Regions from separate parts of the Streptomyces sp. V3I7 genome, predicted to be linked through region 2. Evidence: predicted binding sites of a transcription regulator. Region 2 holds the regulator's gene; the other holds the start of a gene.
The links. The regulator HrcA, encoded in region 2, represses chaperone genes, less so after heat shock. The targets are predictions, from matches to a motif close to TTNGCACTCNGNNNNNCNGAGTGCNAA.
Positions count from the first base shown of each region.

Region 1: the regulator HrcA is predicted to act here: its motif matches at 7,514-7,540, upstream of groL (chaperonin GroEL).

Region 1 is NZ_JAUSZK010000001.1:3,035,386-3,051,054, forward strand. It holds gene QFZ74_RS13975 (sphingomyelin phosphodiesterase) at 1-361, opposite strand, end outside; gene QFZ74_RS13980 (hypothetical protein) at 582-1,160, shown strand; gene QFZ74_RS13985 (hypothetical protein) at 1,176-1,376, opposite strand; gene QFZ74_RS13990 (hypothetical protein) at 1,373-1,591, opposite strand; gene QFZ74_RS13995 (helix-turn-helix transcriptional regulator) at 1,712-2,554, shown strand; gene QFZ74_RS14000 (DUF397 domain-containing protein) at 2,535-2,744, shown strand; gene QFZ74_RS14005 (hypothetical protein) at 2,966-3,841, shown strand; partial or broken gene QFZ74_RS14010 (Uma2 family endonuclease) at 3,957-4,274, shown strand; gene QFZ74_RS14015 (NADH:flavin oxidoreductase) at 4,341-5,471, opposite strand; gene groL (chaperonin GroEL) at 5,729-7,351, opposite strand; gene QFZ74_RS14025 (cold-shock protein) at 7,717-7,920, opposite strand; gene QFZ74_RS14030 (MoaD/ThiS family protein) at 8,336-8,611, opposite strand; gene thrC (threonine synthase) at 8,608-9,888, opposite strand; SAM riboswitch class I at 9,906-10,049, opposite strand; gene QFZ74_RS14040 (glucosyl-3-phosphoglycerate synthase) at 10,220-11,164, shown strand; gene QFZ74_RS14045 (trehalose-6-phosphate synthase) at 11,225-12,634, shown strand; gene otsB (trehalose-phosphatase) at 12,877-13,743, opposite strand; gene QFZ74_RS14055 (DUF3263 domain-containing protein) at 14,014-14,265, opposite strand; gene QFZ74_RS14060 (extracellular solute-binding protein) at 14,301-15,575, opposite strand.
Region 2 is NZ_JAUSZK010000001.1:2,215,540-2,231,208, reverse strand. It holds gene QFZ74_RS10455 (SpoIIE family protein phosphatase) at 1-1,571, shown strand, start outside; gene hemW (radical SAM family heme chaperone HemW) at 1,698-2,930, shown strand; gene QFZ74_RS10445 (DUF3097 domain-containing protein) at 3,151-3,969, opposite strand; gene QFZ74_RS10440 (MBL fold metallo-hydrolase) at 4,017-4,739, opposite strand; gene hrcA (heat-inducible transcriptional repressor HrcA) at 4,905-5,921, shown strand; gene dnaJ (molecular chaperone DnaJ) at 5,922-7,070, shown strand; gene QFZ74_RS10425 (nitronate monooxygenase) at 7,125-8,246, shown strand; gene QFZ74_RS10420 (16S rRNA (uracil(1498)-N(3))-methyltransferase) at 8,243-8,992, shown strand; gene QFZ74_RS10415 (hypothetical protein) at 9,093-9,668, shown strand; partial or broken gene QFZ74_RS10410 (S41 family peptidase) at 9,766-12,916, shown strand; gene QFZ74_RS10405 (histidine triad nucleotide-binding protein) at 13,080-13,433, shown strand; gene QFZ74_RS10400 (ribonuclease Z) at 13,440-14,345, shown strand; gene QFZ74_RS10395 (adenosine deaminase) at 14,366-15,394, shown strand; gene QFZ74_RS10390 (carbohydrate kinase family protein) at 15,578-15,669, shown strand, end outside.

The sequences.
Region 1 (15,669 bases), 820 kb from region 2:
CCTGCCCCACGACGGGGGTGCGGTACGGGTAGAGGTCCGCCAGCTTTGCGTTGATGTCGTCGGTGGAGGTGTGGTTGAACAGCTCGTCCAGCACGACGACGTCGGCGTTGTGCTTACGGACGATGTCCTCGATGACGGGTGTGCGCTCCGCGGCCTTCCCCTTGACCGCGGCGTCGACGGCCTCGGGCACGAGGTCGACGTTCCAGGCGAAGACGGAGAGTGAGGAGCCGGCGGTCGCGGCGGGTGCGGCGCCGGCCGTCTGCTGTAGGGGCTGGGCCTGGGCCGACTGGGCGGCGAAGCCGCCTACGAGCAGGGCTGTCGCCGCGAAAGCGGTGGCGAGCCTGAAGCGACGCGTGGTCACATCTGCCTCCTGGGGTGAGGGAAACCCGGGGCCGCGGGTGGGGGCCCACGGGTTTACGGCATACGGACGGTAGCTACGAGTCGGTACGTCGGGGTGAACACCAGGGTGTCGCCGGGCACCGACATGCCCATGACTTGTTCAAACAAGTCATGGGCATGGCGAGTATAGGGAGGGGCAGCGGGGTGGCGGTACTGTCGGTGCCCCATGCGATCGTGGACCCATGAACCACGCACAGCTGACCGCCCTCGGCCGGGCCCTGCGCCTACTCGGCGAGCACGGGGAGACCCTGACCGCCGAGACCCCCGACGCGAAGCTGCACGAGGTCAAGGCGGACCTCAAGCGCGCCCTGGACCTGCTCGACGAAACGGTGACCACGGCCGCACCCACGACCCGCTGCCCCGAGCACCCGGGCGGACCGGTGGACAAGGACGCCCCGGACCTGTGCCTCCTCTGCGAGACCCGCCGCCGCTCCGCCCGCCGCAGCGAGGTCAACGACACCTACGCCCGCCCCCGCGCCCCCGAGTCGGCCGAGCGCACCCAGTCCCGCTACGGCCTCAGCGCCGACCGCCCCCAGCCCCAGCAGCGCTGGCTCCCGGAGGTGTGGAACGGCCAGTCCTGGCAGCTCTGCGGCACCCCCCGCCGAGACCGCCAGGAGGCCGAGCGCTACCTCACCGCCGAGCGCAGAACCCCCCGCTCAGGCATGGCCTACCGGCTGGTCCACGAGTTCACCGACTACGAGGTACTCCGCGTCTGGGGGACGCCGGTGAAGGTGGACATCGAACCGATGGGGAATATGTAGCCGCCCGCCCGGCGGTCACGGCAGCCTGCCCTCCCAGTTGACCCGCCGCACCCGCGCCCGCAGCACGTCCCCCGGCGACGCCTCGCCGAGCGCCTCCGGGGGACAGTCCCACTCACACCCGCCCCCGACGGGCCGCAGTTGCACGTATCCGCCCTCGCGCCCCATGACCTGGCCAAGCCGCCCGTCCCGTACGTCGATCACGTACTCCTCGGTCACGCCTCACCGCCCGCGAGGCCGCGCAGCACGGCGGTCAGTCTCTGCGCGGTGCCGACATTGCAGCGCCCGAGAGAGACCAGGGCGAACGGCTCGTCGCTCGCGCCTGTGACCGGGTCCACGGTCAGCGACGGCAGTACGACGCCGACCCCGGTGAGTGCCGCCCGCAACTCCTCGACCACCTCCTCGGTGGGCCGTACTCGCTTACTCGACGTCATCTCCATCCGCGACCACCTCAACGCTGAGTATTGAAATTCACCACCCAGCGTGTCCGACCCGGCTCTAACCTGGCCAGATACGGCGTTCCAACAACCCTTCCTGTGTGACTGGGAGTTGCCATGCCAGGACCGAAGGACCTCGATCCGTCGTCATCACCGCGCGCCCTGCTGGGTGCCGAATTGCGCCACGCTCGCGAACGGAAGGGGCTCAGCCAGGCCGAACTGGGCGAACCGCTCTTCGTGAGCGGGTCGTTCATCGGTCAGCTGGAGACCGGGACGCGGCGACTCCAGCTCGAACTCGCGGTCCAGATAGACGAGATCCTCGACACGGGCGGCTTCTTCGAGCGCAACTGTCGGGCTCTCGCCAAGAGCAAGTACCCCGACCACTTCGCGGAAGCGGCGGAAGCCGAGGCGGTCGCCACTTCGATCAGGCAGTACGCGCAGCTCCTGATCCCGGGGCTACTACAGACGCGGGCGTACGCGGAGGCGGTGTTCCGCGCGTATCAGCCGACAGCGCCGGACGCCGTCATCGAGACCCTCGTGGTGACCCGACTCGAACGCACACACCTCCTCGACGATCCAACAACCCCCTTGTTGTGGGCGGTCCTGGACGAGGCCGTGCTCCGACGGGAGGTCGGTGGCGGTGCGGTGATGGCGGAAGCCTTGTATCACGTGGCGGACCTGGCGCGCCGGCACCGGATCATCATGCAGGTGCTGTCATTCGGCGCCGGGGCGCACGCAGCAATGCACGGCACTCTGAAACTCATGGAGTTCGAGGATGCGCCCCCGCTTTCCTTCGCCGAGGCGCCTGACATGGGGAAGCTGCTGGACGACCCGGCCACGGTTGCACGTCACCATCTGATGTTCAGCCTCCTCCAGGCAGCCGCCCTTTCACCGCCAGACTCCCTGGCCCTGATCGAGTCGGTGGCGCAGGATTACGAGCATGGAGAACACCACCCATGAATACGAGCTGAGCACGGCCACTTGGTACAAGTCGACGTACAGCGGCGGCGACGGCGGCGACTGCCTGGAAGTCGGCTCCGGCCACCCCACCCTCGTCCCCGTCCGCGACTCCAAGAACCCCCTCGGCCCGAAGCTCGCGTTCCGGGCCGAGGTGTGGACGGCCTTCGTCGAGAACCTCAAGCACGGCTGACCGACCACCGCCCCGAAGCTCAAGCCCCAAGCCCCGAGCCCTCTTTGTTTGGAATGGGCGGTGGGCTTCAACCCACCCACCCTCCCGGCGAGTTGACTTGACGCGACCGGCTTGCCACGCACAGTCACTAGCGGCTAGCGTGCCGCACAAGAACGCCCCCGTCAGGTGCTAGCAACACCTGCGGGGGCTCACCGACAAGATCGAAGGACAATTTCGATCCCATGGCTGTTACCCAGCTTAGTGCTGCCGTCCCTTCCGCGCACGCCCTCCCGCACCCGATGGCCAACCCCGGCTACGGAAAGCGCACGGCACCCGGCCAACTCCCCGGCACCGCGACCGACTTCGCGCACCTCCCACCCCGCGAAGCCGCCATCGCTGCGTACATCGACCGCCTCCCCAACGGCGCCGACGTATCCGTGAAGACGCTGGCCAAGCACCTCCCGTACGGCCAATGCGCCCTGCGCACCGCCCTCAACAACCTTCAGCGGGCAGGCCACTTGCGCCGAGGTCGCGAGCACCTGGCCGACTCGGGCAGCCAGCACTGGATCACCCGAACGTGGTGGTCCCGCACCGCACGCGACGACGGCTGGTGGGCGGCGTTCACCCGGGGCGCCGTACCGCAGGAGCCGCCACCTACCCGGAGGCCCCCTACCCGGTCCCGCGCCTACGTCCTCCTCGCGGCCCTCGGCCGCAGCGCCCCGGTGCTGTCGCTGTCCCATGCCTCCTGCTCGGAACTCGCACCTCTCGTGGTCGAGTGGTTCACCCGAGGTGCCACCGAGGACGACGTACTACGCGCCCTGACCGCCGGCCTGCCCACCCCAGTCCACAGCCCAGCCGCCCTCGTGGCCCGCCGCCTGAAGGACAAGCTCCCACCCGAACCAGAGCCCACCCCACCCCCACCCCTCCGCGTACTGGAGTGCGCGAAGTGCGGAACCCCGGGCCGTCCGGAGGCCCTGCCGGGCGGCATCTGCGGCGTATGCCGGGGCGATACCGCCGCCCTGCCCCGCCCTTCCGCTCTGTCCTCCAAAGCCGTTCGCTCCCACGCCGCCGCGGCCCGCGCAGCCATGGTCGACCGCCGAGAAAGGCCACGCCTATGACCGCTCCAACGGTCGGGAAGCAAACAGCCGGGGCACGATGGTGGGAAGGAGGCGAGCCCACCATGACCTTTGGCACCCGGCACCCGCAGATGTCCCGAGAGGACTTCGAAGAGCAGCGCCACTCGATCACTTCATCGCCCAGGGCGGCGAGTGGGCCGACCCGGATGGCGTTCTCATGGTCGTCGAAGTCACGTCGCGCGACCGCGACACCGACCGGCGCGACCGCGTCGACAAGCCCATCGGCTACGCGGAGGCCGACATCCCGGTGTACCTCCTCATCGACCGGGACCACCTCGCGGTCACCGTGTACAGCGAGCCGAAGGACGGCCGGTACCAGCAGGCCCTCACCTACACCTGGGGCGCGATCGTCGAACTCCCCACCCCCGTGAACATCACCCTCGAAACCGAGACGCTCAAGAAGTACGCCGGCTGACACCCCGAGCACCACAGGGGCGGCGCCCACCGGTCCCGGGGCGCCGCCCACGTACACACAGCACACTCAGCTCAGCGAGCGCAGCGCCCCCGCGTCGTACGCCGCCAGTTCGTCGAAGCGGCCGGACAGGACCTTCGCGGCCCACTCCGGGTCCTGGAGGAGCGCGCGGCCGACCGCGACCATGTCGAACTCGTCGCGCTCCAGGCGGTCCAGGAGGTTGTCGATGTTCGCCGCCGGGGCGCCCTCGCCCACGAAGGCCTTGATGAAGTCGCCGTCGAGGCCGACCGAGCCGACGGTGATGGTGGGCTTGCCGGTCAGCTTCTTGGTCCAGCCTGCCAGGTTGAGGTCGGAGCCCTCGAACTCGGGGACCCAGTAGCGGCGCGTGGAGGCGTGGAAGGCGTCGACGCCGGCGGCGGCGAGCGGGGTGAGGATGGCCTCCAGCTCCTCCGGGGTCTCGGCGAGCCGGGCGTCGTAGTCCTGCTGCTTCCACTGCGAGAAGCGGAAGAGGATCGGGAAGTCGGGGGAGACCGCGGCGCGGACGGCGGCCGTGATCTCCGCGGCGAACTTCGTGCGGGCCACCGGGTCGCCGCCGTAGGCGTCGGTGCGGCGGTTGGTGCCCTCCCACAGGAACTGGTCGAGGAGGTAGCCGTGGGCGCCGTGGAGTTCGACGCCGTCCATGCCGATGCGCTCGGCGGCGGCGGCGGACTCGGCGAACGCGGCGACGACGTCGTCCAGGTCCGCTTGCGTCATGGCCTTGCCGGTCACCTCGGCGCCCGCCTTGAACAGGCCGGAGGGACCGACCGCGGGAGCCTCGGCGAACGGCGGTTCGCCCGCCCTGCGCACCATGCCGACGTGCCACAGCTGCGGCATGATCGTGCCGCCCGCGGCGTGCACCGCGTCGGCGACCTTCGCCCAGCCCGCGAGCTGCTCCTCGCCGTGGAAGCGAGGGACGCGGTCGCTCTGGCCGGCCGAGTCGTGGCCGACGTACGTGCCCTCGGTGATGACCAGGCCGACACCGGCGGCGGAGCGGCGGGAGTAGTACGAGACCACGTCCTCGCCCGGGACGCCGCCCGGGGAGAACTGACGGGTCATCGGGGCCATCGCGATGCGGTTGGGGACCGTGAGTCCGTTGAGCGCTATCGGGCGGGACAGGATCTCCGCGGCGCGGGACGCGGCGGCGGGCGTGGTGACGGTCACGTGGGGGCTCCTCGTGAGTGCGGGGGTTGCGGAGTTAACCGGCGGGTATGTGCGTGCGCATTGTTGCACCCTCTTAAACAAGTTCAACCGCCGGTGCGGTCCCACGCATTCCGCGGCCCGCGCACGTCCCCGTGTGATGCCGGACACGACCCTGACACGACCCCGGACACGCCCGAGGGCGGCACCCCCTGTCCTGTTGGACAGTCAGGGGGTGCCGCCCTCGAAGCGATAAGGACGCCGATCAACCCTCAGGTCGATCAGAAGTCCATGTCACCGCCCGGCATGCCGCCCGGAGCGGCCGCGCCGGCCTTCTCGGGCTTGTCGGCGATGACGGCCTCGGTGGTGAGGAACAGCGCGGCGATGGAGGCGGCGTTCTGCAGCGCGGAACGGGTCACCTTCGCCGGGTCGATGATGCCCTCGGCGACCAGGTCGACGTACTCGCCGGTCGCGGCGTTCAGACCGTGGCCGACGGGCAGGTTGCGCACCTTCTCCACGACGACGCCACCCTCGAGACCACCGTTGACGGCGATCTGCTTGAGCGGGGCCTCCAGGGCGAGCTTCACGGCGTTGGCGCCGGTCGCCTCGTCACCCTCGAGCTCCAGCTTCTCGAAGACCGGGGTGGTCTGCAGCAGGGCCACGCCACCACCGGCGACGATGCCCTCCTCGACGGCGGCCTTCGCGTTGCGGACGGCGTCCTCGATGCGGTGCTTGCGCTCCTTGAGCTCCACCTCGGTGGCGGCACCGGCCTTGATGACCGCGACACCGCCGGCGAGCTTCGCCAGGCGCTCCTGCAGCTTCTCGCGGTCGTAGTCCGAGTCGCTGTTCTCGATCTCGGCGCGGATCTGGTTCACGCGGCCCTGCACCTGCTCCGAGGAGCCGGCGCCGTCGACGATCGTGGTCTCGTCCTTGGTGACGACGACCTTGCGGGCGCGGCCCAGGAGGTCCAGGGAGGCGTTCTCCAGCTTGAGACCGACCTCCTCGGAGATGACCTCGCCGCCCGTGAGGATGGCGATGTCTCCGAGCATGGCCTTGCGGCGGTCACCGAAGCCGGGGGCCTTGACGGCGACCGACTTGAAGGTGCCACGGATCTTGTTGACGACCAGGGTCGACAGGGCCTCGCCCTCGACGTCCTCGGCGATGATCAGCAGCGGCTTGCCCGACTGCATGACCTTCTCCAGCAGCGGGAGCAGGTCCTTGACCGAGGAGATCTTGGAGTTGGCGATCAGGATGTACGGGTCGTCGAGGACGGCCTCCATACGCTCCATGTCGGTGGCGAAGTACGCCGAGATGTAGCCCTTGTCGAAGCGCATGCCCTCGGTGAGCTCGAGCTCGAGCCCGAAGGTCTGCGACTCCTCGACGGTGATGACGCCTTCCTTGCCGACCTTGTCCATGGCCTCGGCGATGAGGTCACCGATCTGGGTGTCGGCGGCGGAGATGGAGGCCGTGGAAGCGATCTGCTCCTTGGTCTCGACATCCTTGGCCTGCTCGAGGAGGGCGGCGGAGACGGCCTCGACGGCCTTCTCGATACCGCGCTTGAGGGCCATCGGGTTGGCGCCGGCGGCGACGTTGCGCAGGCCTTCCTTGACCAGGGCCTGGGCGAGAACGGTCGCGGTGGTCGTACCGTCACCGGCGACGTCGTCCGTCTTCTTGGCGACTTCCTTGACCAGCTCGGCGCCGATCTTCTCGTACGGGTCCTCGAGCTCGATCTCCTTGGCGATGGACACACCATCGTTGGTGATCGTGGGGGCGCCCCACTTCTTCTCGAGGACGACGTTGCGGCCCTTGGGGCCGAGCGTCACCTTGACGGCGTCCGCGAGCTGGTTCATGCCGCGCTCGAGGCCGCGCCGCGCCTCCTCGTCGAACGCGATGATCTTGGCCATGTGAAGTGGTCCCTCCAGGACTGGGGGTGATTACTTCGGACCGCGCCCGCGCCCGCGACGGACGGCTCGCATGCCGCGTGGTTCCTTGCCCCACCCGGCCTGCGGGCCTCACCGACCCGGTCCTTCGTTGTCACTCTCACCTTCAGAGTGCTAACGCAATGATTAGCACTCGGCATGGTCGAGTGCAAGCGGCTATCGGTGTTTGAGGCGCACTCAGTCACGCACCCCGGCGCGTCGGCCGACGGCGGCACGGCAGGGCGGGCACGACGAGGTGGGCACGAGGCGGGCACGAGGCAGGTACGACGAGGCGGGCACGACGAAGGGCCCGCACCCACCCGGGTGCGGGCCCTTCGCGACAAGAATGTTCAGGCGGTGACGCGAACCATGTCGGCCTGCGGACCCTTCTGGCCCTGCGAGATCTCGAACTCGACCCGCTGGCCCTCTTCCAGGGTGCGGTAACCGTCCATCTGAATGGCGCTGTAATGGACGAAGACGTCCGCACCACCGTCGACCGCGATGAAGCCGTAGCCCTTCTCCGCGTTGAACCACTTGACGGTGCCCTGAGCCATGCCTAACTCCCCTATTACTGGCCCTTGCACAGATCCACCCTTCGCGGACCCGGGTCAGACCTCGCCCCCCAATCGGTCGGGGGCGTGCGCCGGAACGCGTCGACCGCGGCTGAATGTATCTGCCCAACTGCCGTCTGCAACAGGTCAATCGGACGAGAATTCTGGACGGACTCGATCCGGAATATGGCGAGAATTCCCTGGAATTCAGGGCAAGTCGGACCCCGCGAAAGTCACAAATGCCGCGAAGAGTAAGTGCAGTTTGGCTGCTTCTTGTCGGGTGTGCGGCAAGAATCCGGGGCTTCTGCCCCGGGCGGGCGGGAGTGCGTTCCCCAACTGTACCGCGCTCAATCACGCGGAATTGCCCCCTCCGTTTCTCTCACGGAGGGGGCAATTCGCCGCACGGCCGGTAACCGGATCAGCCTCCGGCGACGGCGGGAATGATGGACACTCCCGCACCCTCCGGGGTCACCGTCTGAAGGCCCTGCTCGAAGCGCACGTCGTCGTCGTTGACGTACACGTTGACGAAACGGCGCAGCTTGCCCTGGTCGTCCAGGACGCGGGCGGCGATGCCGGTGTGGTTCTTCTCCAGGTCGGCGATGACGTCGCCGAGGGTGGCGCCCTCGGCGGCGACCTCGGCCGCGCCACCCGTGTAGGTGCGCAGGATGGTGGGGATGCGAACGGTCACGCTCATACGAGGCCAGCCTCTCGGAAGGAGTCCAGGTCAGGACGGATCGTCGCGGTGAGCCCCGTGCCGGCCACCGCGTCCAGGGTCTTCAGTCCGTCGCCCGTGTTGAGCACGACGGTGGTCTTCGCCGGGTCCAGCAGGCCGGCCTCGATCAGCTTGCGGGTCACGCCGACCGTGACGCCGCCCGCCGTCTCGGCGAAGATGCCCTCGGTCCGGGCGAGCAGCCGGATCGCGTCGACGACCTGCTCGTCCGTCACGTCCTCCACGCCGCCGCCGGTGCGCCGCACGATGTCGAGGACGTAGGGGCCGTCGGCCGGGTTGCCGATGGCGAGGGACTTGGCGATGGTGTCCGGCTTCTGCGGCCGGACCACGTCGTGGCCCGCCTTGTAGGCGGTGGACACCGGTGAGCAGCCCTCGGCCTGCGCCCCGAAGATCTTGTACGGCCGGTCCTCGACCAGCCCGAGCGCGATCAGCTCCTTCAGCCCCTTGTCGATCTTCGTGAGCTGGGAGCCGGAGGCCACGGGGACGACGATCTGGTCGGGCAGCCGCCAGCCGAGCTGCTCGCAGATCTCGTACGCCAACGTCTTGGAGCCCTCGGCGTAGTACGGCCGCAGGTTGACGTTGACGAAGCCCCAGCCCTCGCCGGCCGGGTCGCCGATCAGTTCCGAGCAGAAGCGGTTGACGTCGTCGTAGTTGCCCTCGATGCCGACGAGGTCGCCGCCGTAGACCGCGGCCATGACGATCTTGCCCTGCTCCAGGTCGTGCGGGATGAACACGCAGGAGCGCAGGCCCGCGCGGGCGGCGGCGGCGCCGACGGCACCGGCGAGGTTGCCCGTGGAGGAGCAGGACAGGGTGGTGAAGCCGAAGGCGCGGGCGGCCTCCAGGGCCTGGGCGACGACGCGGTCCTTGAAGGAGTGCGTCGGGTTGCCGGAGTCGTCCTTGACGTACAGCCCGCCGGTCACGCCGAGTTCGCGCGCCAGGTTGTCGGCGCGGACGAGCTTGGTCCAGCCGGGGTTGATGTTGGGCTTGCCGGCCACGTCGGCGGGGACGGGCAGCAGGGGGGCGTAGCGCCAGATGTCGGCGGGGCCGGACTCGATACGGGCGCGGAGTTCCTCGGTGTCGTACGCCGAGAAGTCGTAGGCGATCTCCAGCGGGCCGAAACACTCCTCGCAGGCGAATACCGATCCGAGCGGTACCCGGTGGCCGCATTCGCGGCAGCTCAGCGCTTCGGCGGGACCGAGGTCGACGGACGATGTGGTGGTCGCGACGGTCTGCACAGCCATAAAGGCGAGGCCCTTTCTCCTCATCTTCCTCACGACGCATCTCGCCGTGAGACGGATTTGGCACCTTCCCTAGCCGGGAGCCTCGCCGCATGAGACGAGTACCGACTGGAGGGTTGCCGGGGCTTCATCGGGCCGTGTCCCTCTGCCCCTCTGGATGAGCTGTATGCGGTTGTGAACGGCGGAGACCCCCGACATGCGATGGTCATCCGCGTTGTTCAAGACTGTAACCGAAGGCCAGGACAGTTGAGATAGTCGTCCGAACCGCGAGATGGATCGCTATGGATCAATGAGATCACCAGGGGGTGATCACGAAAGTGAGGAGGCGCGCACCGTGCTGGAAGAAGTCGAGCGCTGGCTGAGCACCCGCTCCTGGGCCGCGAGCGACCGCCCGCTCCGCCACCTCCTGGCGGCGAAGCAGCGCACGGGCCAGACGGTGTCCGTCGTGCTGCCCGCGCTCAACGAGGAGGAGACGGTCGGCGACATCGTCGCCGTGATCCGGCACGACCTCATGGAACAGGTCCCGCTCGTCGACGAGATCGTCGTCGTGGACTCGGGGTCGACCGACCGCACCTCGGAGGTGGCGGCCGAGGCCGGGGCCCGGGTCGTGCACCGCGACGAGATCCTGCCGCGCATACCCGCCGTCCCGGGCAAGGGCGAGGTGCTGTGGCGCTCCCTGCTGGTCACCGGCGGGGACATCGTCTGCTTCATCGACGCCGACCTGAAGGAGTTCTCCTCCGAGTTCGTCTCGGGGATCGTGGGCCCGCTGCTGACCGAGCCGGACGTGGGCCTGGTCAAGGCGATGTACGACCGTCCGCTCGGCTCGGCTGCCGGGCAGGGCGGCCGGGTCACCGAGCTGATGGCCCGTCCGCTGCTGAACCTGCACTGGCCGCAGCTGGCCGGTTTCGTGCAGCCGCTCGGCGGCGAGTACGCGGCGCGCCGCTCGCTGCTCGAACAGCTGCCGTTCCCCGTGGGGTACGGGGTGGAGCTGGGCATGCTGGTCGACGCCCTGCACCTGGCCGGCCTCGACGCGCTGGCCCAGGTGGACGTCGGGGTGCGCAAGCACCGGCACCAGGACGGGCAGGCGCTGGGCCGGATGGCCGCCGCGATCTACCGGACCGCGCAGCTGCGGCTGGCCCGCGGGCATCTCGTCCGTCCCGCGCTCACCCAGTTCGAGCGGGGCGAGGAGGGCTTCGAGCCGCGCACCTACTCGGTGGACACCGAGGAGCGGCCGCCGATGGTGGAGATCGCGGAGTACGCCTCGCGCCAGGTGGCCTGATCGCCGACGAGCGGCCGTATACGAGTTTGAGGGTTTACGGGCCGGGCTAGGTTGACGCGTATGGCTTCAACGCACGGTGCCGAGGTGCTGGTCGCGTCCAACCGCGGCCCGGTTTCGTACACGCTCGAGGAGGACGGCTCGCTGCGGGCCAGGCGGGGCGGGGGCGGACTGGTCTCCGGCCTCTCCACGATCGGGCCGGACGCGGACGCGCTGTGGGTGTGCGCCGCGCTGAGCGAGGGCGACCGCGAGGCGGTGCGGCGCGGGGTGTCCGAACCCGGCGTACGGATGCTGGACATCGACGCGGCGGTGTACGACGACGCGTACAACGGCATCGCCAACTCGGTGCTGTGGTTCGTGCACCACATGCTCTACCAGACCCCGCTGGAGCCCGTCTTCGACGCGGAGTTCCGGCGGCAGTGGGCGTCGTACGAGGCCTACAACCGGGCGTTCGCCGAGGCGCTGGCCGAGGAGGCGGCCGAGGGGGCGGCGGTCCTCGTGCAGGACTACCACCTGGCGCTGGTCCCCCGGATGCTGCGGCGGCTGCGTCCCGATCTGCGCATCGGCCACTTCTCGCACACCCCGTGGGCGCCGCCGGACTACTTCCGGATGCTGCCCGACGACATCGCGGCCGAGCTGCTCGGCGGGATCCTCGGCGCGGACCGGGCCGCCTTCCTCACGCACCGCTGGGCGGACGCGTTCACCGACTGCTGCCACGCCGTCCTCGGCCCCGGCATCCCCTCGGGCACCCGGATCGGAGTGCATGGGCTGGGCGCGGACGCGGAGTTCCTGCGCGAGCGGGCGCACCGGCCGGACGTGATCGAGCGGATGGCGGCGCTGCGGGCGGAGATCGGCGAGGGGCGGAAGGCGATCGTCCGGGTGGACCGGACCGAGCTGTCGAAGAACATCGTGCGCGGGCTGCTGGCGTACCGGCGGCTGCTGGAGGACCACCCCGAGTGGCGCGGGCGGGTGGTGCACGTCGCCTTCGCCTACCCCTCGCGGCAGGACCTGGCGGTGTACCGCAGGTACACGGACGAGGTGCAGCGGGTCGCGGACGAGATCAACGCCGAGTACGGGACGCCGGGTTGGACCCCGGTCGTGCTGCACGTCAAGGACGACTTCGCGCGCTCGCTGGCCGCGTACCGGATGGCGGACGTGGCGCTGGTGAACCCGATCCGGGACGGCATGAACCTGGTCGCCAAGGAGGTGCCGGTCGTCTCCGACGAGGGGTGCGTGCTGGTGCTGTCGCGGGAGGCCGGGGCGCACGAGGAACTGGGCGAGGACGCGATCACCGTCAACCCGTACGACGTCCAGGGCACGGCGGACGCGCTGCACCGGGCGCTCGGCATGCCGGCCGGCGAGCGGGCGGAGCGGACCAAGCGGCTGGCCGCCGCGGCGACCGCACTGCCGCCGGCCCAGTGGTTCCTGGACCAGCTGCAGGCGCTGCAGGACGACGGCAGTCAGCCCAGCTGACCGGCGAGCGGCTGCGGCTTGCGGATTGCGGATTGCGGATTGCGGATTGCGGCTTGCGGCTTGCGGCTTGCGGCTTGCGGCTTGCGGCTTGCGCAGGCGTACGCCACGCATGCCCTCGACGCCGGGCCGGTCAGCCCAGCTCATCCACCAGCGCCTTGAGCAGGCGTACGTCCCTTTCCGGCCAGAGCCCCCACGGGTCGACGGCCGGCGGCCACCCCACCTGCCGCATGCCTCGCCGCCGGTCAGCTCAACTGATCCGCCAGCGCCGCGAGCAGGCGTACGACTCCTGCCGGGCCGTCCACCACCAGGTCGGCGCGTTCGGCGAGTTCGGCCACCTCGGAGCTGCCGCTGCACACGAGCAGTCCGGGGACGCCGTCGGAGCGGAGCTTGTCGACGGCGGCGTAGGCGGGGAGGTCGCCGAGGTCGTCGCCGGCGTACAGGACGCACTCGGCGCCGATCTCGCGGGCGTACTCCAGCAGGGCGACGCCCTTGTCCATGCCGGGCGGGCGCAGTTCGAGGACCATACGGCCCGGCTCGACGATCAGGCCGTGCCGGGCGGCGAGGTCGGCGAGCGGTCCGCGCAGCGCCTCGAAGGCTGCCTGCGGGTCCTCGGCGCGGCGGGTGTGGACGGCGACGGCGCGCCCCTTCTCCTCGATCCAGGTGCCGTGCCAGGCGCCGATGCGGTCGAGGAAGCCGGGCAGTTCGGCGCGCACGGAGGCGACGCCGGGGTGCGGGGCGGGGGCGCTGACGGTGCTGGTGACGGCGTCCCAGCGCTCGGCGCCGTAGTGGCCGAGGACGACGAGGTGCTCCAGGCCCGGCACGCCCGCGAAGCCGCCGTTGCGCACGGCGACCCCGGCCGGGCGGCCGGTGACCACGGCGACGGAGGCCACCTTCGGGGCGAGCGCGGCGAGTGCTGGTACGGCGTCGGGGTGGGCGCGGGCCTGGTCGGGGTCGGCCACGATCGGCGCCAGCGTCCCGTCGAAGTCGAGCCCGATCACCGCGCGCCGCGGCCTGGCGAGCAGGGCCGCGAGGCCCTCCCGCCCTGCCTGGGTCACCGGTGTGGGCAACGGGTCCTTGCGGCCGGTCGAGTCCGTCGTATGGCTACCCATACGCCGACCCTATCCACCCCGAGCCCCACACACGCATGCCACGACGGGACTGGCCCGTGCCGGGCCGAGTGACGCCTGCCCGGCTGCGGCACCTCTGCCGGGAGGCGGCTTCCGCGCTGCGCGATCCGCACCGGCGGTCTGCCCTCGGCGTCCGGGCCGGGCGGGAGACTTCCGGACGCGAGGACCCGGGATCGCGGCGCGCGTCGGCGCTCGGGGCGGTGGGGCGGGCCGAGTGACGCGGACCCGGCTCCGCGCTGCACGCGTCCCGCGTCAGCGTTCCTCGCGGCGCTTGTGGCGGATGCGGCGTAGGCGGTTGATCGTGACCGGGTCGTGGGCGAGGGCGCGTTCGTCGTCCAGGAGGGCGTTGAGGAGTTGGTAGTAGCGGACCGGGGCCAGGCCCAGTTCCTCGCGTATCGCCCGCTCCTTGGCGCCGGGGCCCGCGAAGCCCCGGCGTTCCAGGGCGAGGATGTCCCGTTCGCGCCGGGGGAGGTCCCGCGGCCGGTGCCCTTCGTCCCGTTCCATGTCCTGAACGGTAACGCCGGGCACCGACAGCCGGCTCAGGACGCCGGGGCCGAGGCGCCGCGCGAGCGGCTGTCCGCGGCGGACGCGTCCGCCTGGAGGTCGCTGAGGACGGCGGCCGGGCCGGCCTTCGGGCCGACCGCGCGGCCGATGTTCTTCTTGATCTCGGCGCTGGTGTCCGCCCAGCTGGTCTTGCCCGCCGGGTAGAACGCGGCGATGGAGAGCTGGTCGAGGAAGGGGCGCAGGGCCTTGTCCTGAGGGGCGACGGACATGGCGTCGGAGCCCGCGATGGTGACCGGCAGCAGGCCGGAGCGGCGGGAGAAGTCCAGGACGTTCTTCTCGCTGTAGACGAAGTCCAGGAAGTCGCCGACCTGCGCGGTGTGGTCGTCCTCCTGCTTGAAGGCCATCATCCAGTCGCAGACGCCCAGCGTCGCCGCGGCCTTCCCGGTGCGCCCCGGCATGGGCACGGTGCCGAACTTCACGCCGTGCGCGGCGGCCTGCCGCATCAGCCCGGGGTGTCCGTCGATCATGCCGACCTGGCCCTTGGCGAAGGCGGCGAAGGCGTCGGCGCGGTTGAGCTCGCCCGGCGCGACGGGACCGGTCAGCCCCTTGCCGACCAGGTTGTCCTTGAGCCAGGTGAGGGTCCGGACGTTCTGCGGGGCGTCGATCGCGTAGGTGCCGATGTCGTTGGTGTAGCCCGGGCTGCCGCCGCCGAGCAGCCACTGGAGGGTCTCGGCCTGGGCCTCCTCGGGGCCGAGCGGCAGCGCGTACGGGTAGGGCACACCCTGGCCCTTGAGCGCCTCGGCGTCGGCGGCCAGGTCGTTCCAGTCGGTGGGCGGGGTGATGCCGGCCTTGCTGAAGAGGGACTTGTTGTAGAAGAGCACGCGGGTGGAGGCGGCGAACGGGAGGCCGTACTGCGCGTGGTCCACCTCACCCGCCGCGGCGAGCTGGGGCAGGAAGTCGGCCTGCACGGGGATGGACAGCAGGTCGGAGACGGGGTACAGCTTGCCCGTGGCCGCGTAGTCCGCGTACGAGCCGATCTGTGCGAGGTCGGGGGCCTCGCCGGCGTCGACCATCTCCCGGACCTTGCGGTCGACCTCGTTCCAGGAGTAGACGCTCACATCGACCGTGACGCCGGGGTGCTTGGCCTGGTACTCACGGGCCAGGTGGTCCCAGTACTTCCTGGTGCTGTTGGCGGGCGAGTCGCCATAGTCGGCGGCGACCAGTCTGAGGGTCACATCGGACGACGCGTCCGCGCTGCCGCAGCCCGTGAGGCCCACCGTCATGCCGAGCGCGGACACCGCCGCGATCATTCCTGCCCTGCGTCGAGCCACCGTTGCCGCCCCACCCTGCTTTTCTTTACGACTAAACCAAAGGCACTCTAAAGGTCTGCACCAAGAACGCCAA
Region 2 (15,669 bases):
CGCGCGACGGCGGCGGCGAGACGGCGTACGACACCCCGGAGTACGGGCGCGGCCTGCGCCTCGTCGCCACGCTCGCCGAGTCCTGGGGCGTCACCTACCGCACCGGCGCCAAGACGGTGTGGGCGCGGCTGCCCCTGGAGGGGAGCGCGCCGGCCGGCGCGGGTGAGGCGTACGCCGGGCAGGGCGGGCTCCGTCTCGCCGAGGAGTTCGCCCCGGAGCCCGCCCGCGCCGAGCGGGACCGCGACTGGCTCGGCCGGGGCGCGCTGTCGTTCCTCGCCGAGGCCTCCGACCTGCTCGCCGGGCAGCTCGACGAGAGCCTGGTCGCCGCCCTCACCGGACAGATGATCGTGCCGAGGCTCGCCGACTGGTGCGCGGTGTGGCTCGAGGACGAGTCGACCGGGCGCTGGGGCTCGCCCTCCCCGGCGGGCGACGGCGTCGGGGTGGCCGGCCCGCGGCTGGCCCGGGTGTGGCACAGCAGCGAGCACCGGATCGAGGAGCTGCACCGCGCGCTGGAGAAGGACCCGCCGCGCCCGAGGGACGACGTCCTGCGCTCCGGCCCCGAGCCCTACCCCTGGCCGGGCGAGGCGCTCGGCCCGCGCGGTACCCACGGCACCGCGCTCGCCTACCGGCTGATCGCGGGCGGCCGGCCGCTCGGCACGCTGGTCATCGGCCGGTGCGGGCCGACGGGCTTCCCCGACGAGATCACCGGGCTCGTCGAGGACCTCGCCCGCCGCGTCGCCCTCGCCATCGGCGCCGCCCGCCAGTACGCCCGGCAGGCCACCATCAGCGCCGTCCTCCAGCGCGGGCTGCTGCCCGGCGCCGTCGCCGAGATCCCCGGGCTGCGCAGCGCGCTCGTCTACGAGCCGTGCGACAAGGGCGGCCCCAGCGGCGACTTCTACGACCTGTTCCCGGCCGGAGAGGGCCGCTGGTGCTTCGCCGTCGGCGACGTACAGGGCAAGGGCCCGGAGGCCGCCGTGGTGATCGGGCTCGCCCGGCCCTGGCTGCGCCTGCTCGCACGCGAGGGCTACCGCGTCGCCGACGTCCTCGACCGCCTCAACCAGCTCCTCCTCGACGACGCCACCGAGGCCGCGGACGCCGCCGCCCGCGCGCTCGTGGCCGCCGGGGGCCGGGCCCTGGGGGCCGGCGACGGCGGTCCCCAGACCCGCTTCCTCTCGCTGCTCTACGGCGAACTGGTGCCCTTCGACGGCGGCGTCCGCTGCACCCTCGCCTCCGCCGGGCACCCGCTCCCGCTGCTCCTCGGCCCCGACGGCGAGGTCCGCACGGCCGCCCGGCCGCAGACCCTGCTCGGCGTCGTCGAGGACGCCACGTACACCAGCGAGACCATCGAGCTCGGCCACGGCGCCAGCCTGCTGTGCGTCACCGACGGCGTGACCGAACGGCGCTCCGGCTCCCGCCAGTTCGACGACGGCGACGGGCTGGCCCAGGCGCTCGCCGGCTGCGCGGGTCTGGACGCCGAGCTGATCGCGGAACGGATCCGGCGGCTGGTCCACGAGTTCGGCGCGCGCCCGCCGGAGGACGACCTCGCCCTGCTGGTGCTCCAGGCCGAGTGACGGCCTGAGGAGCTTTCCCGTCGTCCGGGAGCCTCTTTCCGTCGTCCGGGAGCCTCTCCGTCGTCCCGGAGCTTTCCCGCCGGTGCTGGACCATGGCTTGTGCGCTGGTGCTGGACAATGGAAGGCATGCCTTCCGCTCTCCCCGACGGCGAGCCCGTCCCCACCGACGGGGCGCTGCCCGCCTCCGCGCTCGCCGGGGCCGCCGACCGACCCCTCGGGTTCTATCTGCACGTCCCGTACTGCGCGACCCGCTGCGGCTACTGCGACTTCAACACCTACACCGCCACCGAGCTGCGCGGCACCGGCGGTGTGCTCGCCTCCCGGGAGAACTACGCGGACACCCTGACCGACGAGATCCGCCTCGCCCGCAAGGTGCTCGGCGACGACCCGCGCGAGGTCCGCACGGTCTTCGTCGGCGGCGGCACGCCGACCCTGCTGCCCGCCGCCGACCTGGTGCGGATGCTGGCGGCGATCCGCGACGAGTTCGGGCTGGCGGCCGACGCGGAGATCACGACCGAGGCGAACCCCGAGTCCGTCGACCCGGCCTACCTCGCCACCCTGCGCGAGGGCGGCTTCAACCGGATCTCCTTCGGCATGCAGAGCGCGAAACAGCACGTGCTCAAGATCCTCGACCGCACGCACACCCCGGGCCGCCCCGAGGCCTGCGTCGCCGAGGCCCGCGCGGCCGGGTTCGAGCACGTCAACCTCGACCTGATCTACGGCACCCCGGGCGAGTCCGACGACGACTGGCGGGCCTCGCTGGACGCGGCCCTCGGCGCCGGACCCGACCACATCAGCGCCTACGCGCTCATCGTCGAGGAGGGCACCCAGCTCGCCCGCCGGATCCGCCGCGGCGAGGTCCCCATGACCGACGACGACGTCCACGCGGACCGCTACCTCATCGCGGAGGAGCGCCTGGCCGCGGCCGGCTTCGACTGGTACGAGGTCTCCAACTGGGCCACCTCGGCCGCCGGCCGCTGCCTGCACAACGAGCTCTACTGGCGCGGCGCCGACTGGTGGGGCGCCGGCCCCGGAGCCCACAGCCACGTCGGCGGGGTGCGCTGGTGGAACGTCAAGCACCCGGGGGCGTACGCGGCGGCGCTGGCCTCCGGCCGCTCACCGGGCGCGGGCCGGGAACTCCTCTCGGCCGAGGACCGCAGGGTCGAGCGCATCCTGCTGGAACTGCGGCTGCGCGAGGGGGCGCCGCTGGATCTGCTGCGCCCCGACGGCCTCGCGGCCTCGCGCCAGGCACTGTCGGACGGGCTCCTGCAGCAGGGGGCGTACGACGAGGGGCGGGCCGTGCTGACGCTGCGCGGGCGGCTGCTGGCGGACGCGGTGGTGCGGGACCTGGTGGACTGATCACTCGGCGGGGTGAACCACTGCGAAACGCCGGTTCGGTCCCTGACCTGATTCGTAGTCCGCCGCTGACCGTACGCGGCGAATTGTGGAGGCCACGGAGATGACCGCTGTGGACGAACGTGGAGTCGCAGAGTCCTTCGAGGGGTTCGAGCCGCCCGACGGACTCGAGGCTTTGGGGGGGGCGAAGTGGACACCAGCGGCTTCGGGACGCTGCCCGACGTCAAGCCCTACCGGTACCCGTTGCCGTGACGAAGTCGATCAGCTCCTCCACCCGTCCCAGCAACGCCGGCTCCAGGTCCCTGTAGGACCCCACCCGTTTCAGGATCGCCTGCCAGACCGCCCCCGTGTTGTCCGACGGCCAGCCCAGCGCCCGGCACACGCCCGTCTTCCAGTCCTGCCCGTGCGGCACACGCGGCCACTCCGGAATCCCCAGGGACGAGGGCTTCACGGCCTCCCAGATGTCGATGTACGGATGGCCGACGACCAGGGCGTGCTCGCTCGTCACCGACTCCGCGATGCGCCACTCCTTCGTGCCCGGCACCAGGTGGTCCACCAGCACGCCCAGCCGGGCGTCCGGCCCTGGCCCGAACTCCGCCACGATCGACGGGAGGTCGTCCACGCCCTCCAGGTACTCAACCACCACGCCCTCGATGCGCAGGTCGTCGCCCCACACCTTCTCGACCAGCTCCGCGTCGTGCCGGCCCTCGACGTAGATGCGCCCGGCACGGGCCACCCGGGCGCGGGCGCCGGGGACGGCGACCGAACCGGATGCCGTACGGGTGGGACGTACAGCCGCTGACGCAGGCCGTACGAGGGTCACCGCCTGGCCCTCCAGCAGGAAGCCCCTCGGCTCCAGCGGGAACACCCGGTGCTTGCCGAAGCGGTCCTCCAGGGTCACCGTGCCCGCCTCGCAGCGGATCACCGCGCCGCAGAAGCCGGTGCCGGGCTCCTCCACCACCAGGCCGGGGTCCGCCGGGACCTCCGGGGCGGGCTTCGGCTTCTTCCACGGCGGGGTCAGGTCGGCGGAGTACTGGCGCATTCGGATGACGATAGGAGAAGCCCGCGACCAGCACTAGCGACCCGCGCTTACGACACGCCGAAACGCGCCGCCAGCTCGTCCCGCTGCCTGCGCACGAACCCCGCGTCCACCACCGCGCCGTGACCGGGCACGTAGAGCGCGTCCTCGCCGCCGAGGGCGAGCAGCCGGTCCAGGGCGGCCGGCCACTGCGCCGGGACGGCGTCGGATCCCGCCTGCGGAGCGCCGGACTCCTCGACCAGGTCGCCGCAGAAGACCACCTCCGGGTCGCCCGGCACCAGAACCGCCAGATCGTACGCCGTGTGCCCCGGGCCCACGTTCGCCAGCAGCACCTGGCGGCCGCCGCCCAGGTCCAGCGTCCACTCGCCGGAGACCAGACGGCGCGGCACCGCGAGGGCGTCGGCCGCATGCTCCGCCTCCGGGGCCGGCAGACCGTGCCGGACGGCGTCCAGACGCAGCTCCTCGCGCTCGTACGCGAACACGGCGTCCGTGCCCACGGCGGCGAACACCTCCGCGCCCGCGAACGCGGGAGCGCCGAGGACATGGTCGAAGTGGGGGTGCGTGAGAGCGAGATGAGTCACACGGTGCCCGGTCAGTTCCTGTGCCTCGGTCCGCAGCCGGGCGCCCTCCGCGAGGCTGGAACCGGCGTCCACGACGAGCGCCGTCCCCTCCCCGAGAACCAGGCCCACCGTGCAGTCCCAGCCCGGCAGGCGGCACCGGCCGGCCCCGGCGGCCAGCCGCTCCCACCCCAGGTCTTCCCAAGTCACCGTCATACCGCGACGCTAGCGGTGAGGTCCGTCCGGGGCACGACGCCGCAGGACCGGCCTTGCCCCCGCCGTACCTCACGGCCGTACACTTGGCCGGGGAACATTGGCACTCGTACGCGCAGAGTGCCAGGCCGCGAAGCGCGGTGACGACCGATTCCGGAGGTGAGTGCGATGCTGAGCGAGCGCAGGCTCCAGGTGTTGCGCGCCATCGTCCAGGACTACGTCGGCACCGAGGAGCCGGTGGGCTCCAAGGCGCTCACCGAGCGGCACAACCTCGGGGTGTCCCCGGCCACCGTCCGCAACGACATGGCCGCCCTGGAGGACGAGGGATTCATCGCCCAGCCGCACACCAGCGCGGGGCGCATCCCCACCGACAAGGGCTACCGGCTCTTCGTCGACAAGCTCGCCGGCGTGAAGCCGATGACCGCGCCCGAGCGGCGCGCCATCCAGAACTTCCTCGAAGGGGCGGTCGACCTCGACGACGTCGTGGCCCGCACGGTACGGCTGCTCGCGCAGCTCACCCGGCAGGTCGCCGTCGTTCAGTACCCGTCCCTGACCCGCTCGACCGTGCGGCACGTGGAGCTGCTGTCGCTCGCCCCGGCGCGCGTCATGCTCGTGCTGATCACGGACACCGGCCGGGTCGAGCAGCGGCTGGTGGACTGCCCGGCGCCGTGCGGCGAGGCGACGCTCGCGGATCTGCGGGCGCGGCTCAACAGCAGGGTCGCCGGCCGGCGCTTCACGGACGTCCCGCGTCTCGTGGAGGACCTGCCGGAGGCCTTCGAGGTCGAGGATCGCGGTACGGTCTCCGCAGTGCTCTCCACGTTGCTGGAGACGCTGGCCGAGGAGAACGAGGAGCGGCTGATGATCGGCGGTACCGCCAATCTGACGCGCTTCGGACATGACTTCCCCCTCACCATCCGTCCGGTGCTCGAAGCACTCGAGGAGCAGGTCGTGCTCCTCAAGTTGCTTGGGGAGGCCGGGGATTCGGGCATGACCGTACGCATCGGTCACGAGAACGCCTACGAGGGACTCAACTCCACTTCCGTGGTGGCGGTCGGCTACGGTTCGGGCGGCGAGGCAGTAGCCAAGCTCGGCGTGGTCGGACCGACCCGCATGGATTACCCGGGAACGATGGGAGCGGTACGCGCAGTGGCACGGTACGTCGGACAGATCCTGGCGGAGTCGTAAGTGGCCACGGACTACTACGCCGTTCTCGGCGTGCGCCGCGACGCGTCGCAGGATGAGATCAAGAAGGCGTTCCGCCGGCTCGCGCGCGAGCTGCACCCGGACGTCAATCCCGATCCGAAGACGCAGGAGCGGTTCAAGGAGATCAACGCCGCCTACGAGGTGTTGTCGGACCCGCAGAAGAAGCAGGTCTACGACCTCGGCGGCGACCCGCTCTCGCAGGCCGGCGGAGCCGGTGCGGGCGCGGGTGCGGGCGGATTCGGTGCCGGGGGCTTCGGGAACTTCTCCGACATCATGGACGCGTTCTTCGGCACGGCCTCGCAGCGTGGACCGCGCTCGCGCACCCGCCGCGGCCAGGACGCGATGATCCGGCTCGACGTCGAGCTCGACGAGGCCGCCTTCGGCACGACGAAGGACATCCAGGTCGACACGGCGGTCGTCTGCAACACCTGCAACGGCGAGGGCGCCGCACCGGGCACGTCCGCCCAGACGTGCGACATGTGCCGCGGCCGCGGTGAGGTCTCGCAGGTCACCCGGTCCTTCCTGGGCCAGGTCATGACCTCGCGTCCCTGCCCGCAGTGCCAGGGCTTCGGCACGGTCGTCCCGACGCCGTGCCCGGAGTGCGCCGGCGACGGCCGCATCCGCTCGCGCCGCACCCTGACCGTCAAGATCCCGGCCGGTGTCGACAACGGCACCCGCATCCAGCTTGCCGGCGAGGGCGAGGTCGGCCCCGGCGGCGGTCCCGCCGGCGACCTGTACGTCGAGATCCACGAGCTGCCGCACTCGACCTTCCAGCGGCGCGGCGACGACCTGCACTGCACGGTCACGATCCCGATGACGGCGGCGGCCCTCGGCACCAAGGTGCCGCTGGAGACGCTGGACGGCATGGAGGAGGTCGACATCCGGCCCGGCACCCAGTCCGGCCAGTCGATCCCGCTGCACGGCCGGGGCATCACGCACCTGCGCGGCGGCGGCCGGGGCGACCTGATCGTCCACGTCGAGGTCCAGACCCCGAACAAGCTCGACCCCGAGCAGGAGCGCCTCCTGCGCGAGCTGGCCAAACTGCGCGGCGAGGAACGGCCCCTGGGTCAGTTCCAGCCCGGTCAGCAGGGCCTGTTCTCGCGGCTGAAGGACGCGTTCAACGGGCGCTGACGCCCGGGAACCGTCCGATTCGGTGTTGATCGGAGGACGTGACAACATGCCGTCATGTCCTCCGCACTGACCGATCTCTTCCGGCATCCGATCGTGCAGGCCCCGATGGCGGGCGGTGTCGCCGTCCCGCGGCTCGCCGCCGCCGTGTCCGAGGCGGGCGGCCTCGGCTTCCTCGCCGCCGGGTACAAGACCGCCGACGGGATGTACCAGGAGATCAAGCAGCTGCGGGGCCTCACCGGGCGCCCCTTCGGCGTCAACCTGTTCGTGCCCCAGCCGGAGTGTTCGAGCGCGGGCCCCACGGCCGCCGCGGCCGAGGGCGCGACGACGCCGGCCGCGGCCGCCGTCGAGGTCTACGCGCATCAGCTCGGCGGCGAGGCCGCCTGGTACGGGACCGAACTCGGCGACCCCGACAGCGGCCGGGACGACGGCTACGAGGTCAAGCTGGCCGCGCTGCTCGACAACCCGGTGCCGGTGGTCTCCTTCCACTTCGGCGTCCCGAGCCGTGAGGTGATCGACTCCCTCCACCGCGCCGGCACCCTCACGATGGTCTCCGCGACCACCCCCGAGGAGGCCCTCGCGGTACAGCGGTCCGGCGCCGACGCCGTGATCGCGCAGGGCGTGGAGGCCGGCGGCCACCAGGGCACCCACCGCGACCTCCCGGAGAACGACGGTGCCGGCCTCGGCCTGCTCTCCCTGGTCGCCCTGATCCGCGAAACCGTGGACCTGCCCGTCGTGGCCGCGGGCGGCATCATGCGCGGCAGCCAGATCGCCGCCGTCCTCGCGGCGGGCGCGAGTGCCGCCCAGCTCGGCACCGCGTTCCTCGCCACCCCCGAGTCCGGCGCCGCCGATCTGCACAAGCAGGCGCTCACCAACCCCCTGTTCGCCCGCACGGAACTGACCCGCGCCTTCTCCGGCCGCCCGGCCCGCGGCCTGGTCAACCGGTTCCTGCGCGAGCACGGCCCGTACGCCCCCGCCGCCTACCCCGAGGTCCACCACCTCACCGCGCCGCTGCGCAAGGCCGCCGCCAGGGCCGGGGACGCGCAGGGCATGGCGCTGTGGGCGGGCCAGGGGCACCGGCTCGCCCGCGACCTGCCCGCCGGGCAGCTCGTCCACGTCCTCGCCGGTGAACTCGCCGCCGCCCAGGCCCCGCTGTCCGCCGGAGGTGACCTCCGATGACCGCTCCCGTCTTCGTCGTCGAGGAGTTCCCCGCGCACGGCTCGGGCTCTTTCGTCCTCGACGGCCCCGAGGGACGGCACGCCGTCTCCGTGAAGCGGCTGCAGCCGGGCGAGGCCGTCGTCCTCACCGACGGCGCCGGGCGCTGGGCCGAGTGCGAGGTGACCGGCACCGAGGGCAAGGACCGGCTGGTCGTCCGGCTGGGCGATGTCGTCCAGGAGCCCGCCGAGTCCCCGCGCATCACCGTCGTGCAGGCCCTGCCCAAGGGCGACCGGGGCGAACTCGCCGTGGAGACCATGACCGAGGTCGGCGTCGACGCCATCGTGCCGTGGGCGGCGTCCCGCTGCATCACCCAGTGGAAGGGCGAGCGCGGGCTGAAGGCCCTCGGCAAGTGGCGGGCCACCGCCCGCGAGGCCGGCAAGCAGTCCCGCCGGGTCCGCTTCCCCGAGGTGGCCGACGCCGCGACGACCAAGCAGGTGGCGGCACTTCTGGCCGACGCCGACTTCGCCGCCGTGCTGCACTCCGACTTCGACACCGTCAGCGAGCCGCTCGCCACCGCCGAACTCCCCGCCGAGGGCGACATCGTGCTCGTCGTCGGTCCCGAAGGCGGCGTCTCCTCCGACGAGTTGGCGGCCTTCCGGGCGGCGGGCGCCAAGCCGTACGTCCTCGGCCGCTCCGTCCTGCGCACCTCCACCGCGGGCACCGCGGCGGCGGCCCTGCTGCTGGGCCGCACCGGGCGCTGGAGCTGACGGCACCACCCCGCACGTCACCCATCGGTGAGCTGCCCGAACACGTGAGTGGCCGTATGCGCCCTACCGCGGTGCGCGTGTCGGTGGGACGCTGCCCTGCATGGGGGTATTGAGGCGAACGCGGCAACGGCCCCGCGCGGTGCGGCCGGTGGCCGCGGCGGGACTCGCGGCGCTGGCTGCGGTCACCGTCGCGGGCTGCCGGCCGGGGGACCTGAACTCCGCGTCGGCGGCGTACACCACCGACCGGACGGCGACGGCCCGACTCGACCGGCAGCATGTCGACGTGCGCTGGCTCAGCTGCACCGGCGACTACGGCAGCGGCGGGCGGACCCAGGCGTCCGGGCGGAGCCCGTCGCCCAGCGAGTCCACCGTGGTGTCCGTCGACTGCCAGGGGCGGACCGAGGACGGGCGGAAGATCACCGTGACCGGACGCGTCACCCGGGCCGTGGACGGCGCGTGCGTGCGCGGCGACCTCGTCGCCCGGGTCGGCGGCAAGGAGCGGTTCCATGTGCACGGCCTCGGCGACTGCGACGCCACCCCCGGCCCGGCGTACAGCCCGCCCGCCACCCACCGGCCCCCGGCCGGCGGGCAGCCCCGCCCCACCGTCACGGTGACCGTCACCCGGACCATCTGGTGCGAGACGGACCCGAGTTGCCGGCCCGTCGAAGGCAAGTGATCGGAAACCGGGCCCACGGACGCCGCCGCGTGCATAGGGTGACCGGGTGACTGCGTCCACGGGTTCGTATCTCCGTTTCCCGCACCTGCACGGCGATCTGGTCGCCTTCACCGCCGAGGACGACGTCTGGCTCGCGCCGCTCGACGGCGGCCGGGCATGGCGGGTCAGCGCCGACAACGTACCGGTGACCCAGCCCCGGATCTCACCCGACGGCACCACCGTCGCCTGGACCTCCACCCGCGACGGCGCACCGGAGGTCCATGTCGCCCCCGTCGAGGGCGGCGTCTCCAAACGGCTGACGTACTGGGGCAGTTGGCACACCCGCGTGCTCGGCTGGACCCCCGACGGACAGGTCCTCGCGCTCTCCACGCAAGGACAGGCCAGCCTGCGCCGCAGCTGGGCGCGCGCCGTCCCGCTGGACGGCGGACCGGCGACCACCCTTCCCTACGGCCCCGTCGGCGACGTCGCGTTCGGGGAGCGCACCGTCCTGCTCTCGGCGCTCATGGGCCGGGAGGCGGCCTGGTGGAAGCGCTACCGGGGCGGCACGGCGGGCAAGTTGTGGATCGACCGCGACGGCGACGGCGAGTTCGTCCGGCTGCACGCGGACCTGGACGGCAACATCGAGTGCCCGCTGTGGGCCGGGGACCGGATCGGCTTCCTCTCCGACCACGAGGGCACCGGCTCCTTCTACTCCTCCCTCGCCGACGGCTCCGGTCTGCGCAGGCACACCCCGCTCGAGGAAGGCTTCTACGCCCGGCACGCGGCGAGCGACGGCCGCCGTGTCGTCTACGCCAGCGCCGGCGAACTGTGGCTGCTGGACGACCTGGAGGGCGCCGAGCCCCGGCGCCTGGACATCCGGCTCGGCGGACCGCGGGTGGACCTCCAGCCGTACCCGGTGGACGCAGCCCGCTGGTTCTCGGACGCCTCGCCCGACCACACCGCACGCGGCAGCGCCGTCTGTGTGCGCGGCGCCGTCCACTGGGTCACCCACCGCTCCGGCCCCGCCCGCGCGCTCGCCGACCGGCCCGGCGTACGGGCCCGGCTGCCGCGCACCTTCCGCATGGACGGCGAGGAGTGGGTGGTGTGGGTGACGGACGCCGAGGGCGAGGACGCCCTGGAGTTCGCCCCGGCCACCGGCCTCGCCCCCGGCGCCACCGCCAGGCGGCTCGCCGCCGGACAGCTCGGCCGGGTGCTGGAGCTGGCCATGGCCCCCGACGGCAGCCGCGCCGCCGTCGCCGCGCACGACGGACGCCTGCTGCTCGTCGAGCGGGAGACCGGCGAGGTCCGCGAGGTCGACCGCAGCGAGGACGGCGACGTCCACGGCCTCGCCTTCTCGCCCGACTCGGCGTGGCTCGCCTGGACCCACCCCGGCCCGCGCCCCCTCTCCCAGCTCCGGCTCGCCCACACCACCGACCTCTCCGTCACCGAGGCGACCCCGCTGCGCTTCAGGGACTACGCGCCCGCGTTCACCCTCGACGGCAAGCACCTCGCCTTCCTCTCCAACCGCTCCTTCGACCCCGTCTACGACGAACACGTCTTCGACCTGGCCTTCGTCGTCGGCGACCGCCCGCACCTGATCACCCTGGCCGCGACCACGCCCTCGCCCTTCGGCCCGCAGCGGCACGGCCGCGCCTTCGAGACGCCCGACCGGGACGAGACCCCCGACAGCGAGGGCACCCCGGTCACCCGCGTCGACCTCGACGGCCTCGCCGACCGGATCGTGCCCTTCCCGGTCGAGGCCGCCCGCTACTCCGGCCTGCGCGCCGCCAAGGACGGCGTGCTGTGGCTGCGGCACCCGGTGCGCGGCACCCTCGGCGCCGGCCGGGCCACCCCCGACGACCCCGAGCCCAAGACCGAGCTGGAGCGCTACGACCTCGCCCAGCGGCGCCTGGAGCATCTCGCCGCGGACGCCGACCACTTCGAGGTCAGCGGCGACGGCAGACGCGTCCTGCTGTGGACCGACGAGCGGCTCCGCGTCGTCCCCAGCGACCGGCGCGCCCCCTCCGACGACGACGGCGACACCAGCTTCACCGTCGACCTCGCCCGGATCCGGCAGACGGTCGAACCGGCCGCCGAGTGGCGGCAGATGTACGACGAGACCGGCCGCATCATGCGCGACCAGTTCTGGCGCCCCGACCTCAGCGGCGTGGACTGGGACGGCGTCCTCGACCGCTACCGCCCGGTGCTCGACCGCATCGCCACCCACGACGACCTGGTCGACCTGCTGTGGGAGGTGCAGGGCGAACTCGGCACCTCGCACGCCTACGTCATCCCGCGCGGCGGATACGACGGCGGCGCCCGCCAGGGCCTGCTCGGCGCCGACATCTCCCGCCACCCGGACGGCAGTTGGCGCATCGACCGCATCCTGCCCTCGGAGACCTCCGACCCCGAGGCCCGCGCCCCGCTCGCCGCGCCCGGTGTCGCCGTGCGCGCCGGGGACGCGATCGTGGCCGTCGGCGGCCACCTGGTCGACCCGGTGACCGGACCCGGCCCCCTGCTCGTCGGAACCGCCGGACAGCCCGTCGAGCTGACCGTCTCGCCCGCCGGCGGCGGCGACCCGCGGCACACGGTCGTCATCCCGCTCGCCGACGAGGAGCCGCTGCGCTACCACGCCTGGGTCGCCGACCGGCGCGCCCACGTCCACGAGCGCTCGGGCGGCCGGCTCGGCTATCTCCACGTGCCCGACATGCAGGCCCCCGGCTGGGCCCAGATCCACCGCGACCTGCGCAGCGAGGTGACCCGCGAGGGGCTGGTCGTCGACGTCCGGGAGAACCGGGGCGGCCACACCTCCCAGCTCGTCGTGGAGAAGCTGGCCCGGCGGATCGTCGGCTGGGCCGTGCCGCGCGGGATGCGGCCCATCAGCTACCCGCAGGACGCGCCCCGCGGGCCCGTGGTCGCCGTCGCCAACGAGTTCTCCGGCTCCGACGGCGACATCGTCAACGCGGCGATACGCGCCCTCGGCATCGGCCCCGTGGTCGGCACGCGCACCTGGGGCGGCGTGATCGGCATCGACAGCCGCTACCGCCCTCGTCGACGGCACACTCGTCACCCAGCCGAAGTACGCCTACTGGCTGGAGGGTTACGGCTGGGGCGTGGAGAACCACGGCGTCGACCCGGACGTCGAGGTCGTACAGCGCCCACAGGACTGGGCGGCGGGGAGCGACGTACAACTGGACGAGGCGATCAGACTGGCGCTGGAAGCGTTGGAGGAGCGGCCCGTGAAGACGCCGCCGACTCTGCCGACCTGAAGGGGCGCGGGGCTGTATCGATATACGGCTCCGCCGCGATGGGGGTACCTCCCTGCTCGAACGAGTCGAGAGCTTGGGGGAGCGACCAGCCACGGCACACCCGCACCCGACGACGATACGATGCCCCCCGTAAACCTGATCCCGCTCAACCGCCGGAGGGCACATGGCTGGGGAGCCGCAGGAAGACTGCCTGTTCTGCAAGATCGTCGCGGGGCAGATTCCGGCGACCATCGTCCGGGAGACGGAGACGACGATCGCCTTCCGGGACATCAATCCCCAGGCGCCCACCCACGTCCTGGTGATCCCCAAGGTGCACTACCGGGACGCGGCCGAACTCGCCGCCGCCAGGCCGGACGTCGCCGCCGACATACTGCGCGAGACGCAGGCCGTCGCCGACGACGACAAGCTGGAGAGCTACCGCGTCGTCTTCAACACCGGCAGCGGCGCCGGACAGACCGTCTGGCACGCCCACGCACACGTCCTCGGCGGGCGCGGTCTGCAGTGGCCCCCGGGATAAGTCACCGTGTCCGTCCGTGAACTGGTGGTCCTCGGCACCGCCAGCCAGGTCCCCACCCGGCACCGCAACCACAACGGCTACCTGCTGCGCTGGGACGGCGAGGGCATCCTGTTCGACCCGGGGGAGGGCACGCAGCGCCAGATGCTGCGGGCCGGGGCCGCCGCCCACGACCTGAACCGGATCTGTGTCACCCATTTCCACGGCGACCACGCGCTGGGCCTGCCCGGAGTGGTCCAGCGGATCAACCTCGACAAGGTGCCGCACGAGGTCACCGCCCACTATCCGCGCTCCGGGCAGCGCTTCTTCGACCGGTTGCGGTACGCCACCGCCTACCGGGAGACGGCCCGGATCACCGAGGCCCCGGTCGACGCCGACGGCGACCTCGCGGTGACCGCGTCGTACACCCTTCAGGCCCGCAGGCTCTCCCACCCCGTCGACTCCTACGGCTACCGGCTTGTCGAACCCGACGGGCGTCGCATGCTGCCCGAACGGCTCGCCGCGCACGGCATCAAAGACCCCGACGTCGGCCGGATCCAGCGCGAGGGACGGCTCGGGGACGTCACGCTCGACGAGGTCAGCGAGGTGCGCCGCGGACAGCGGTTCGCGTTCGTCATGGACACGCGCCTGTGCGAGGGGGCGTACGCGCTCGCCGAGGGCTGCGACATGCTCGTCATCGAGTCCACCTTCCTCGACGAGGACATCGACCTGGCCGTCGAGCACGGCCATCTGACGGCCGGGCAGGCGGCGTCGGTGGCGCGCGACGCCGGGGTGCGCCACCTGGTGCTCACCCACTTCAGCCAGCGCTACTCCGACCCCGAGGAGTTCGGGCGGCAGGCCCGGGCGGCCGGTTTCGAGGGGGAGCTGACGGTAGCTCACGACCTGCTGCGAGTGCCGGTGCCGAAGCGCGCATAAAACGCCCGTACGATGCTTTGATGCCCCTCCCCAAAGCAGAGCTGCACCTGCACATCGAAGGCACCCTCGAACCCGAGCTCGCCTTCCGCCTCGCCGAGCGCAACGGCGTCACGCTGCCGTACGAGACCACCGACGAGCTGCGCAAGGCGTACCAGTTCGAGGACCTCCAGTCCTTCCTGAACCTGTACTACGAGCTGATGGCCGTCCTGCGCACCGAGCAGGACTTCGAGGACCTCGCGAACGCCTACCTCGCCCGCGCCGCCGAGCAGGGCGTGCGGCACGCGGAGATCTTCTTCGACCCGCAGGCCCACCTCGCGCGCGGCGTGTCGATGGGAACCGTCGTGGAGGGGCTGTGGCGGGCGTTGGGCAGCTGGGGGTCCCCCCGCTCGAGCGAAGCCGAGAGTGGGGGAGAGGAGAGCCCGGCCATCTCCACCAGGCTGATCCTGTGCTTCCTGCGCGACGAGACCGCCGAGTCGGCGCTTCAGACCCTGGAGCTGGCCCGGCCCTACCTGGACCGGATCACCGGTGTCGGCCTGGACTCGGCCGAGGTCGGCCACCCGCCGGTGAAGTTCCGCGAGGTGTACGAGGCCGCCGCCGCGCTCGGTCTGCGCCGGGTGGCGCACGCCGGTGAGGAGGGACCGCCGGAGTACATCACCGAGGCCCTCGACGTGCTCGGCGTGGAGCGCGTCGACCACGGGCTGCGCTGCATGGAGGACCCGGCGCTGGTCGAGCGACTGGTGCGCGAACGCATCCCGCTGACCCTGTGCCCGCTGTCCAACGTCCGGCTGCGCGCCGTCGACGTCCTCGCCGACCACCCGCTGCCGGCCATGCTCGACGCCGGGCTGCTGTGCACCGTCAACTCCGACGACCCGGCCTACTTCGGCGGCTACGTCGCCGACAACTACCACGCCGTGCACGACAGCCTGGGGCTGACCAAGGAACAGATGCGCGAGCTGGCCCGCAACTCCTTCCTCGCCTCCTTCCTGGAGGACGACGAGGAGCGGCGCGCACGGTATCTCGCCGAGGTGGACGCGTACACGTTCTCCTAGGCCCGTCGCCTCCCGTGTCCCTCCCGTGCTTCCTGCCGTGGTGCACACTGGCCGGGTCCGCACGACGTCAGGGAGCGCACCGTGACCGCGTCCAACGCGTATGCCGGAGGGGAACCGGAGCACGTACGGGAACCGGAGCACGTACGGGAACCGGAGCACGTACGGGAAACGGAACACCACGTCCTGCAGCCCGAGTACGTCCTGGAGCAGCCGCACCGTCAGTCCGAGACCGACCCGCTGGCCGGCCTGCGCACGGCGGCCGACCCGCCCTGGGA